DNA from 2 places in the Bacillus sp. BC05(2025) genome. Region 2 is predicted to be linked to the other one. Evidence: riboswitches for the same ligand, from Rfam matches in the RefSeq annotation. Region 2 holds a riboswitch; the other holds the start of a gene.
The links. Region 2 has a riboswitch for S-adenosylmethionine ahead of ACZ76X_RS00780 (ECF-type riboflavin transporter substrate-binding protein). Riboswitches for the same ligand answer to the same signal wherever they lie in the genome.
Positions count from the first base shown of each region.

Region 1: another riboswitch for S-adenosylmethionine. It lies ahead of ACZ76X_RS10450 (sugar ABC transporter substrate-binding protein); the one in region 2 lies ahead of ACZ76X_RS00780 (ECF-type riboflavin transporter substrate-binding protein).

Region 1 is NZ_JBWYRA010000002.1:883,427-888,574, reverse strand. It holds gene ACZ76X_RS10455 (sugar ABC transporter ATP-binding protein) at 1-1,434, opposite strand, end outside; gene ACZ76X_RS10450 (sugar ABC transporter substrate-binding protein) at 1,431-2,543, opposite strand; SAM riboswitch class I at 2,632-2,737, opposite strand; gene ACZ76X_RS10445 (NCS2 family permease) at 2,827-4,128, opposite strand; gene ACZ76X_RS10440 (SDR family oxidoreductase) at 4,332-5,148, shown strand, end outside.
Region 2 is NZ_JBWYRA010000001.1:152,824-157,971, forward strand. It holds gene ACZ76X_RS00770 (macrolide family glycosyltransferase) at 107-1,285, shown strand; gene ACZ76X_RS00775 (aspartate/glutamate racemase family protein) at 1,335-2,015, opposite strand; SAM riboswitch class I at 2,168-2,285, shown strand; gene ACZ76X_RS00780 (ECF-type riboflavin transporter substrate-binding protein) at 2,426-2,974, shown strand; gene ACZ76X_RS00785 (energy-coupling factor transporter ATPase) at 2,985-4,685, shown strand; gene ACZ76X_RS00790 (energy-coupling factor transporter transmembrane component T family protein) at 4,678-5,148, shown strand, end outside.

The sequences.
Region 1 (5,148 bases), on a different contig from region 2:
AGGAGATAGTTCGTTCGGTAAGTATTCACCTACAAATTCTCCGTTTGCTAGTATAAGAATGCGATCAGCGATATGTAGCGCTTCATCTTGTTCTCCTGTGAAATAAATTACGGAACTTCCGTTTTCTATAATGTTGCGAATGAATTGAAAAATGTCTTGTTTTGCAGCTATGTCTACACCTTTAGTTGGCTCGTCCAAAAGAAATAGAGTAGGTTTGAATCCATTCCACTTTGCAATAGAGACTTTTTGTTGATTTCCGCCGCTCAGTGAATGGATAAAGGCTTTTGGATTGTTTGGTGAGATGCCGAAAGAAGTAATTGCTGCAGTAGCAGTATTTACTTCGGTTTGTTTTCGTTTCCAACCGGATTGGTGTAAATTTGTGTGACTTATAATGTCTTCTGAAAGAAATACGCCTTGTTTTCTTCTTTCTTCTGGTACAAGTGCAATTTTCGCTTGAATTGCATCTCGCGGTGTTTTTATTGTAATGTTATAACCACCTATTTTTGCGTGATAAATATGACGAGCACCAAATAAAGTCTCAGCAAGTGTTGTTTTTCCACTTCCAATTAATCCATATATCACGACAGTTTCACCTTTCCGTACAGTGAGAGAAAGAGGAGAATGGCCTTTGTGTAATTGAAGTTTTTGTACTTTAAATAATTCTTCTCTTCCGGTTTTTGGTGCTGTATTAATTGGAAGTGTAAGTTGTTTTCCAGTCATTGCTTCCACAATTTGTTGATCCGTAATCTTTGTAATAGCTTCGGAGAGTGCAACTTTACCGTTATGTAATACAGTTACATCATCCGCAAATTTTCGAATCTCTGATAGACGATGAGAAATTAGAATAATGCCAATACCTTTTGATGTTAAATTTTTTAAGAGTTTCCCAAAGGTTTCCACTTCTTTTGGCCCAAGAGAAGAAGTTGGCTCATCTAATAAAAGATAATTTATATTGTTAGATAAAGCTCTTGCGATAAGAAGTAACTGTTTTTCATGTAATGAGCAGTTTGAAACGTCGTCCAAAACATTTAAATCGAGCTGCACAGTTTGTAAGTGTCGTTTCGCGAGTGCGACTAATTTTGATTTTGAGAATATTGCTCGGTTTTGCATTGCTAACTGATCGATTAGTACATTTTCTAAGACAGATAATCCTGAAATAAGTCCGTGATCTACTTCTTGTGTTACGAAAGAAATACCGTGCTTTTTTGCATCACGTGGAGAAGTAAAGGAAACAGTCTGATTATCAATTTTTATATTGCCAGCAACTGGTTGGATTTCACCAGTTGCTATTTTTAATAAAGTACTTTTTCCTGCGCCGTTCATTCCTAGTAATGCGTGCACTTTTCCTTTTTCAATATGAATAGAAACATCTTCTAGAACAGGGGTAGTTACATGATAAGAATGTGTAATGTTTTGAAGAGAGAATGTCATCATTTTTTCTCCTTCTCTAATTTTTTCATCCAAGGAGAATACCCATCTTTTGAATCTCCCCAACCATTTATATGTTTTGATAATTGATCCATTGTTATATTTTCTTTTGGTAAATTATTTTTCTTCACTAAATAAGGTTCTAGCGAATAAATATCTGGCGTTTGTTCACCAGCAATTTTTTTATATAAAAATCGTACTTGAACTTTACCTACTTCAGCTGGATCAGTTGCAGCTGTAGCAGTCCAAGGTGAATTTTCTTTTTGCATGAGTTGTAAATCTTCATTACTTAAGTCAATGCCGTATACTTTTATATCTGTACGACCAGCTTGTTCGAGTGCTTTGACAGCCCCTTTAGCAAATTCATCCCATGAAGCGAAAATAGCTTGTAAATCTCCTTTTTTCGGATATTTTTTTAGTAAAGCTTCTACTTGTGTTTGTGTATCGAGCGGTGTGTTATTACTAGCAGTACCGAATCGTGTAACTTCTTTTATATTTGGATAACGTTTATAAAAAGCATCAATGATAACATTACGACGTTCCATTGGAGCGAATCCACCAACCCATACGACTGCGATATTTCCTTGTCCATTCAAATCTTCCGCTAATGTTTTTAATGATTTCCATGCAAGACTATAGTCATCTTGATCAATAATCGTTACGCCTGGCAAGCGTAGATCATTATCAAACGCTACTACCGGAATATTTGCTTGTAATGCCTTTTCTACTCCAGGTTTCAGCGCTTCAGATCGACCATGATCAATTAATATACCATCCACTTTTGAATTAATAGCAGTATCTAAATTTGCCGCCATTTTTGCTAAATCATTATCAGAATTATAGACTTGTACACTGCCGCCAAATAGTTCTACTTGTTTTTTGACCCCCTCAATATATTGAGAGGAAAAAGTTCCGATAGACATTTGCATAATTAATGCAATTTTTAATGGTTTCTTTATTTGGTTTGGAATTTCTGTTTGTAAATGATTTTCTACTGTTGTAGTTACTTTTTTCACAGTTTGTTGCTTTTGTGAAGAGACAGCATCTTGTTCATTTGTACAAGCAGTTAATGTAAGTAAGAGAACAATGAGTACGATAGAACACAATTTCTTCATAAAAAAATCCCTCCTAAACTAAGAAGAGAGGAGAGGGAGTGAAAATAAAAAACGCCTTTTCATATAGAAAAGACGTCTTATCATATTACTCTTATCTTTCAACACAACGTGTTGTAAGAATTAGCACCGTGCCCATAAATGGGTCGGTTGCCGGGCTTCGTAGGGCTCATCCCTCCACCTGCTCTTGATAAGACATCGAATATTCAACTATTTCGAATTATTCCACAAGTTTGTGGTGTTGTCAAATAATTTTTTATAAAAAAATCCCTCTTAATGAGGGATTTTAATGTGGTAAGAAAATCAATTGATAAGCGAACAAGATTCCGAATACATACACAAGTGGGTGAACAGCACAGAATTTACCTTTTGCCACTTTCATAAGTGGGTATGAAATAAATCCAAGAGCGATACCTGTTGCGATACTTGATGTAAGTGGCATGCTTAGGATTACTAAGAATGCTGGGAATGCTTCATCAAATACATCCCAATCGATGTGGCGAACTGAACCCATCATAAGGCTACCAACGATAATTAATGATGGTGCAGTAATAGCTGATACACCAGAAACGGCACTTACTAATGGCCCGAAGAATGCTGCTAGTGCGAATAGAACAGCTACTGTAACAGTTGTTAAACCAGTACGACCACCAGCTGCAACACCAGCAGATGATTCGATGTAAGCTGTTGATGGTGTTGTTCCGAACATAGAACCGATTGTTGCTGAGAATGAGTCAGATAGAAGAGCTCGTCCAGCTTTTGGAAGTTTTCCGTCTTTCATAAATCCACCTTGTTGAGCTACACCAAGTAATGTACCTGTTGTATCGAATAATGTAACAAGGAAGAATGAAAATACAACGCCGTATAATCCGTAGTTAATTACATCAGATACAGCAGTAATTGGATTTGAAACGATAATTCCTTCTGGTAATCCAGGCATTGATGTAACACCGTTTGAGAATGTTAATTGTCCTGTGAAGAAAGCGATAATACCAGTTAATAGCATCCCGATAAATAGTGCACCATTTACATTTAAAGACATAAGGATGATTGTAATTCCAAGTCCAGCTAATGCTAGTAGTACTGGCGCAGAGTGAAGATCACCAAGTCCAACTAAGTTTGCTTCATTTTTTGTAACGATACCTGTTAAACGTAAACCGATAAAGGCGATGAAAAGACCGATACCAGCAGTAATTGCATGTTTTAAGTTTTCAGGAATTGCTTCCATTAATTTTGTACGGAAAGATGTGAATGATAACAAAATTAAAATCATACCTGCTACGAATACAGCAGAGAATGCAATTGCGAAAGTCATGCCTTCATGAGCTTTTACAACAGAGTAAGAGAAATAAGCATTTAATCCCATACCTGGTGCAATTGCGATTGGTAAGTTTGTAAAGATCGCCATAAATAATGTTCCGACAACAGCAGCGATAATGGTTGCTGTAAATGCTTGTTCAAATGGAACACCTGCATCCCCAAGGATGACAGGGTTTACGACAATGATATATGCCATTGTTAAGAAGGTAATAATACCTGCCATAATTTCAGTTTTAATAGAAGTTTTATGTTTTGAAAGGTTAAACATATAAACATCCTTTCTGTTTACGAATAATTTTCACAACAGTTATATATAATATTCGTTTTTTAACTATTTTGCAATAGTTTTGCATAAAAAGTTTACAACAATTCATATTTTGTGTCTTAAATTCGAATATTAATCGTAAATCGATGTATGAATTTCAGTGTTTATTGTGCGCATATTATAAGGAAAAGGAGTTGAAAGAAGCTATGCCACAGCAAAAAAACTTTGTAACAATGCCAGCGCAACATCAAAATAAACAACCTGGTATTGAATCGTTAATGAATCCTCTACCGCAGTTTGAAGATCCAAACTATAAAGGAAGCGAAAAATTAAAAGGAAAGAATGTATTAATTACAGGAGGGGATAGCGGGATTGGACGAGCTGTTTCCATCGCTTTTGCGAAAGAGGGAGCGAATATTGCGATTGCGTATTTAGATGAAGATGGAGATGCAAATGAGACGAAGCAACGTGTAGAACAAGAAGGTGTAAAGTGTGTGTTGTTACCAGGTGATTTAAGTAATGAACAGCATTGTAAAGATATTGTAGAAGAGACCGTCAAGCAACTAGGTAGTGTAAATGTTTTAGTAAATAATGTCGCGCAGCAATATCCGCAGCAAGGGCTAGAATATATTACAGCAGAACAGTTAGAAAAGACTTTTCGTATTAATATTTTTTCTTATTTTCACGTTACGAAAGCAGCACTTTCTTATTTAAAGCAAGGGGATGTCATTATAAATACGGCGTCTATCGTTGCGTATGAAGGAAATGAAACGTTAATTGATTACTCGGCAACGAAAGGAGCAATCGTTGCTTTTACAAGGTCACTTTCTCAATCGTTAGTGCAAAAAGGGATTCGTGTAAATGGTGTTGCGCCCGGGCCAATTTGGACACCACTTATTCCATCAAGCTTTGATGAGAAGAAGGTTGCTCAGTTCGGGAGCAATGTTCCGATGCAAAGGCCTGGTCAACCGTATGAATTAGCACCAGCATACGTATATTTAGCGTCTGGCGATTCATCCTATG
Region 2 (5,148 bases):
TTATCAACCTAAAGTAGCAAGCATATTAGGACTATTAGGTGAAGATTGACGGTAATAATTACAGTATGCTTAATAAGCGAATTGAAATGTAAGGAGTGAGAAATAAGTGCTAAATATTTTAGTGGTTAATTTTCCAGCAGAGGGACATGTAAATCCTACATTAAGTTTAGTCAAATCCTATACTGAACTGGGTGATCACGTACATTATATTACGACAGAACAATTTAAAGACAGAATTGAAGATTTGGGAGCTACTGTATATACACATCCAGATTTATTAAAGGAGATTTCTATTGATTCTGAAACTCCAGATGGGCTGAATTCTTTCTTTCGTGTACACGTTCAAACTTCTTTATATATATTAGAAATTACGAAACAATTATGTGAAAACATACATTTTGATTTCGTAATTTATGATATATTTGGCGCTGGAGAGTTAGTAAAGGAATATTTACAAATTCCAGGCATAGTTTCTTCTCCTATATTTTTAATTCCTCCAAAATTTTTGGAGACATTACCTTTTCATCCAAATGCAGAAATACCATTCGAACCTGATGAAATTTCTGAACAGTTACTATATGAAATGGGACATGAATTTGGAGTAAAGCCTAAAAATAATCTTCAATTTATGCATAACAAGGGAGATATTACTCTTGTATACACAAGTCGTTATTTTCAACCTAATAGCGATTTGTTTGGGAGAAATAACATTTTTATTGGTCCGAGTATTTTAAGGCGTAAAACAAATGTAGAGTTTCCACTTAAATTGCTTAAAGATAAGAAGGTTATATATATTTCAATGGGAACACTGCTTGAAGGACTTGAACCATTCTTTAATATGTGCATTGATACTTTCTCAGATTTTGATGGAATAGTTGTAATGGCAATTGGTGATAGGAATGATTGTTCTAAAATTAAGAAAGCGCCAGACAATTTTATAATTTCTTCATACGTACCCCAGTCAGAAATATTAAGTGAAGCAGATGTTTTTATTACACATGGCGGCATGAACAGCGTACACGACGCTATTTATTTTAATGTCCCATTTGTCATCATTCCACATGATAAAGACCAGCCAATGATAGCGCAAAGATTAACTGAGCTTGAAGCAGCCCATCGGTTATTGAAAGAGAATGTTAATATGCAAACGTTAAAAGAAGCGGTAACAGATGTTTTTTCAAATGAAAAGTATAAGTATGGAATACGAAAACTGAAAGAAAGTTTTTTAGAATGTGGTGGTTCAAAAGAAGCAATTGCAGTGATTGCATCTCTTTTAAATAAATAGTGTAGACAATATAAAAGCATAGAGGCTCTACCTTTATGCTTTTATACTATTATTCTGCAAACTGTACAGCAGTATTTGCATGTAAAAAAGCAGTATCAAAAACAGGAACAGTAAGGTCGTTTTGGGAAATGAGCAATGGTATTTCAGTGCAACCTAGTAGTATACCTTCTGCGCCATTTTGAATTAATGATTTTGTAATTTGTAATAGCTTTTCTTTTGATGTTTCTGAAATAATTCCTTTACTTAATTCATTTAAAATAACATGATGAATAAAATTTCTTTCCTCTTTATTTGGAATAATTGTCTCAATGTTATAGTTCGCTAGACGTGATTTATAGAAGTCTTGTTCCATCGTTTGTTTCGTACCTAATAGTCCGATCCGCTTTATATTCTGCTCTACCATTTCTTTAGCACTTACATCACCAATGTGAAGAAGTGGAATAGATATTGCTTGTTCTACTTCTTCAGCAAATAAATGGACTGTATTGGAACACATTAATAAACATTCAGCTCCGGATTTTTCAACCTTTTTTGCAACTGTAACTAATTCATTTTTCACTTCTTCATATTGATGATTTTGTAATAAAGTAGTTACCTCACCAAAGTCCATACTATATAAAACAAGCTTTGCATTCTGATCATATTGAGAGAGTGTAAGTGTATTAATATGTTTATAGTATAATGATGTAGATTCCCAACTTAGGCCACCAATTAAACCGATTACTTTCATCGTACATTCCTCCCGTAACTATTTTAATTTATTATTTCATAATTCCGATAAGAATACAATGATTTAAACGTACTGTTAAACGAAAAATAAAAATAATTAGAAAAGTATTGAAATTTATTCTTCTAAGTGCCATAATACGAATTACAAATTAATACTTATCCAGAGAGGTGGAGGGAACGGCCCTATGAAACCTCAGCAACCCCTATGTACATGTTATAGGAAGGTGCTAATTCCGCAGAGGACACGTGTGTGTTTTTTGGCAGATAAGAGGATTCTTGAATGTGAAAGAAAATGACCTCTTATGTAAGAGGTCATTTTTTTGTTGTATAGAAAGGGAGTGTCGATGCATAATTCATTTTCAAAATAAATATAGAGTAATAAAAGTTGACTCATATGAGAGGGGAATTGTAATGAATAAATTATCAACAAAGTTAGTAGTAGCAATCGGAATTGGAGCAGCATTATACGGTATATTAGGGCTCTGGGGATTTTCTATTGCACCAAATACGTTTATTAAACCTGCATTAGCTATCTTAACTGTTTTTGGAGCTTTATTTGGTCCAGTGGCAGGGCTGTTAATAGGACTTATCGGTCATACCGTAACGGATACAATTGCTGGCTGGGGTATTTGGTGGGGATGGGTTATTAGTTCAGGCATTATTGGTTTTGCAATGGGGCTCATTCAAAAAAGAGTTGGCTTTAGTGTGAAAAACGGGACGTATAATAAAGGCGATATTTCTTATTTAGCCATTACGGGATTAATTGGTATCGTCATTGCTATTATATTTGCTGGGGCATTCGATATTATTGTCATGGGAGAACCGTTTGACAAAATTGTAATACAAGTATTAGGAGCAACAATTGCGGATGTTATTGTATTTTTAGTTCTTGGGTTGCCAATTACAATGGGTCTAGCTAAGTCAAATAAGAAACATACACATTTAAAAATTGAAAAGTAGGGATGTTAACATGCAACCAATTATTTCTTTAGAAAAATTTAGTTTTCAATATAAGCATGCGGCACAGCCTACTGTAAAAGACATTACGTTTCATATATATCCTGGGGAAAAAGTATTAATTGCTGGGCGTAGTGGTTCAGGGAAATCAACGTTAGCTCATTGTATCAATGGGCTAATCCCATTTTCTTATGAAGGGAGTAGTACTGGAACTATTTCTATTGCCGGAAAAGACCCGAGGAAAGGGAGTATTTTTGAGCAGAGTATACAGGTAGGAACAATTTTGCAAGATCAAGATGCCCAATTTATTGGTCTTACAGTAGAAGAAGATGTGGCTTTTTATTTAGAAAATGAATGTGTAAATCAAGATGATATGAAAAAGATTGTTTCAGAATCATTAAAAAAGGTAAAGATGCATACTTTTCATAAACAAAGTCCTCATGAATTATCAGGAGGGCAAAAACAAACTGTTTCTTTAGCGGGTCTGTTAACGACAAATGCTAATATATTATTGTTTGATGAACCTTTAGCGAATTTAGATCCAGTAAGTAGCTTACATACAATAGAACTTATTAAAGATATACATAAACAATATAATAAAACAATTGTAATTATTGAACATCGAATAGAAGAAATGTTAAATCTGAATTTAGATAAAATTATTTTAATGGATGAAGGGGAAATCGTTGCGATAGGGACACCCGAAGAGATTTTGGCCTCAAATATATTACCATCTATTGGCTTAAGGGAACCTATGTACATGGAAGGATTAAAGAGGTTACAGTTTGATAGTAATAATGAGGGAATATACCCACTTGAAAATCTTCAAAGAGAAAGTGTTCGTAGCGCAATAAATGAGTGGATGGAGAAGCAAGTTTTTTATAAAAATACTCCTAAAAACAAAGAAATATTGAAAGTAGAAAATTTGTCGTTCTCCTATTCTAATAAACAAAAAGTATTAGATAATGTAAATTTCTCTATAAAAGAAGGGGAAATTGTTGTACTTTTGGGGCATAATGGTGCCGGAAAATCAACATTAGCTCATAGTCTTATAGGTATTAACAAAACAAATAATGATAGGATTTTATTTAATGGAATAAATATTAATAATTGGTCTATTCGTAAACGTGGAGAGATTATATCATATGTCATGCAAAATCCAAATCATATGATTACACAGCCTACTGTTATAGAAGAGGTTTCATTCACATTAAAATTAAAAAAGGTATCAAAGGAAGAAATTAAGCTTAGAGCGGAAGAAACATTAAAAATTTGTGGCTTGTATCCATTTCGAAATTGGCCAATCCAGGCATTAAGTTACGGACAAAAAAAGAGAGTAACGATTGCATCTGTACTAACGACAAATCCGAAACTTATCATATTAGATGAGCCGACAGCGGGACAAGATTATTATCATTATAAACAGTTTATGACGTTTATAAGAAAACTAGCTGTAAAGGGAATATCTTTTATTTTTATTACACACGATATGAATCTTGCATTAGAATATGCAGACAGAGCAATAGTTTTACATGAAGGGGAAATTATTGCGAATGATACCGCGTCTACTGTATTAGGACATCTAAAAACGTTACATAGAGCGAACTTAAGGGAGAGTTCTTTATTCAAACTCGTTAAATTAAGTGGTATTGCAAATCCTGAAAGGTTTATAGAACTTTATTTTAATGTTATGAGGGGGGAGGAAGGTGTATAGTACATATTTTCATCGTATGGATGGAGCAGTGAAATTATTGTTATTTATTTTTTGTATGACGCTTACTTTTTTATTTTTTGATTTTCGCGTATTGCTATTTGTATTTATAATTGGATGTATTGGACTCCTAGTTGCTAAAATTCCATTTCGTAAAATTTTTATTGTTTTTACTGTTATATTTACATTTAGTTTATTAAATTCTGTCATGATCTTATTTATTACACCCACCCATGGATCTGAATTAACGGAATCATATACTTCATTTCTGCATATTGGATATGCAACGATTACTTATGAAACTTTATTTTATGCAGCTACACTTTCGTTAAAGTATTTTACGCTATTACCATTTACACTTATTTTTATTTATACGACTGATCCAAGTGGATTTGTGAGTAGCCTAAGTAAATTTCGAATTCATTATAAGATTACTTATGCGATAAATATTGCATTACGTTACATA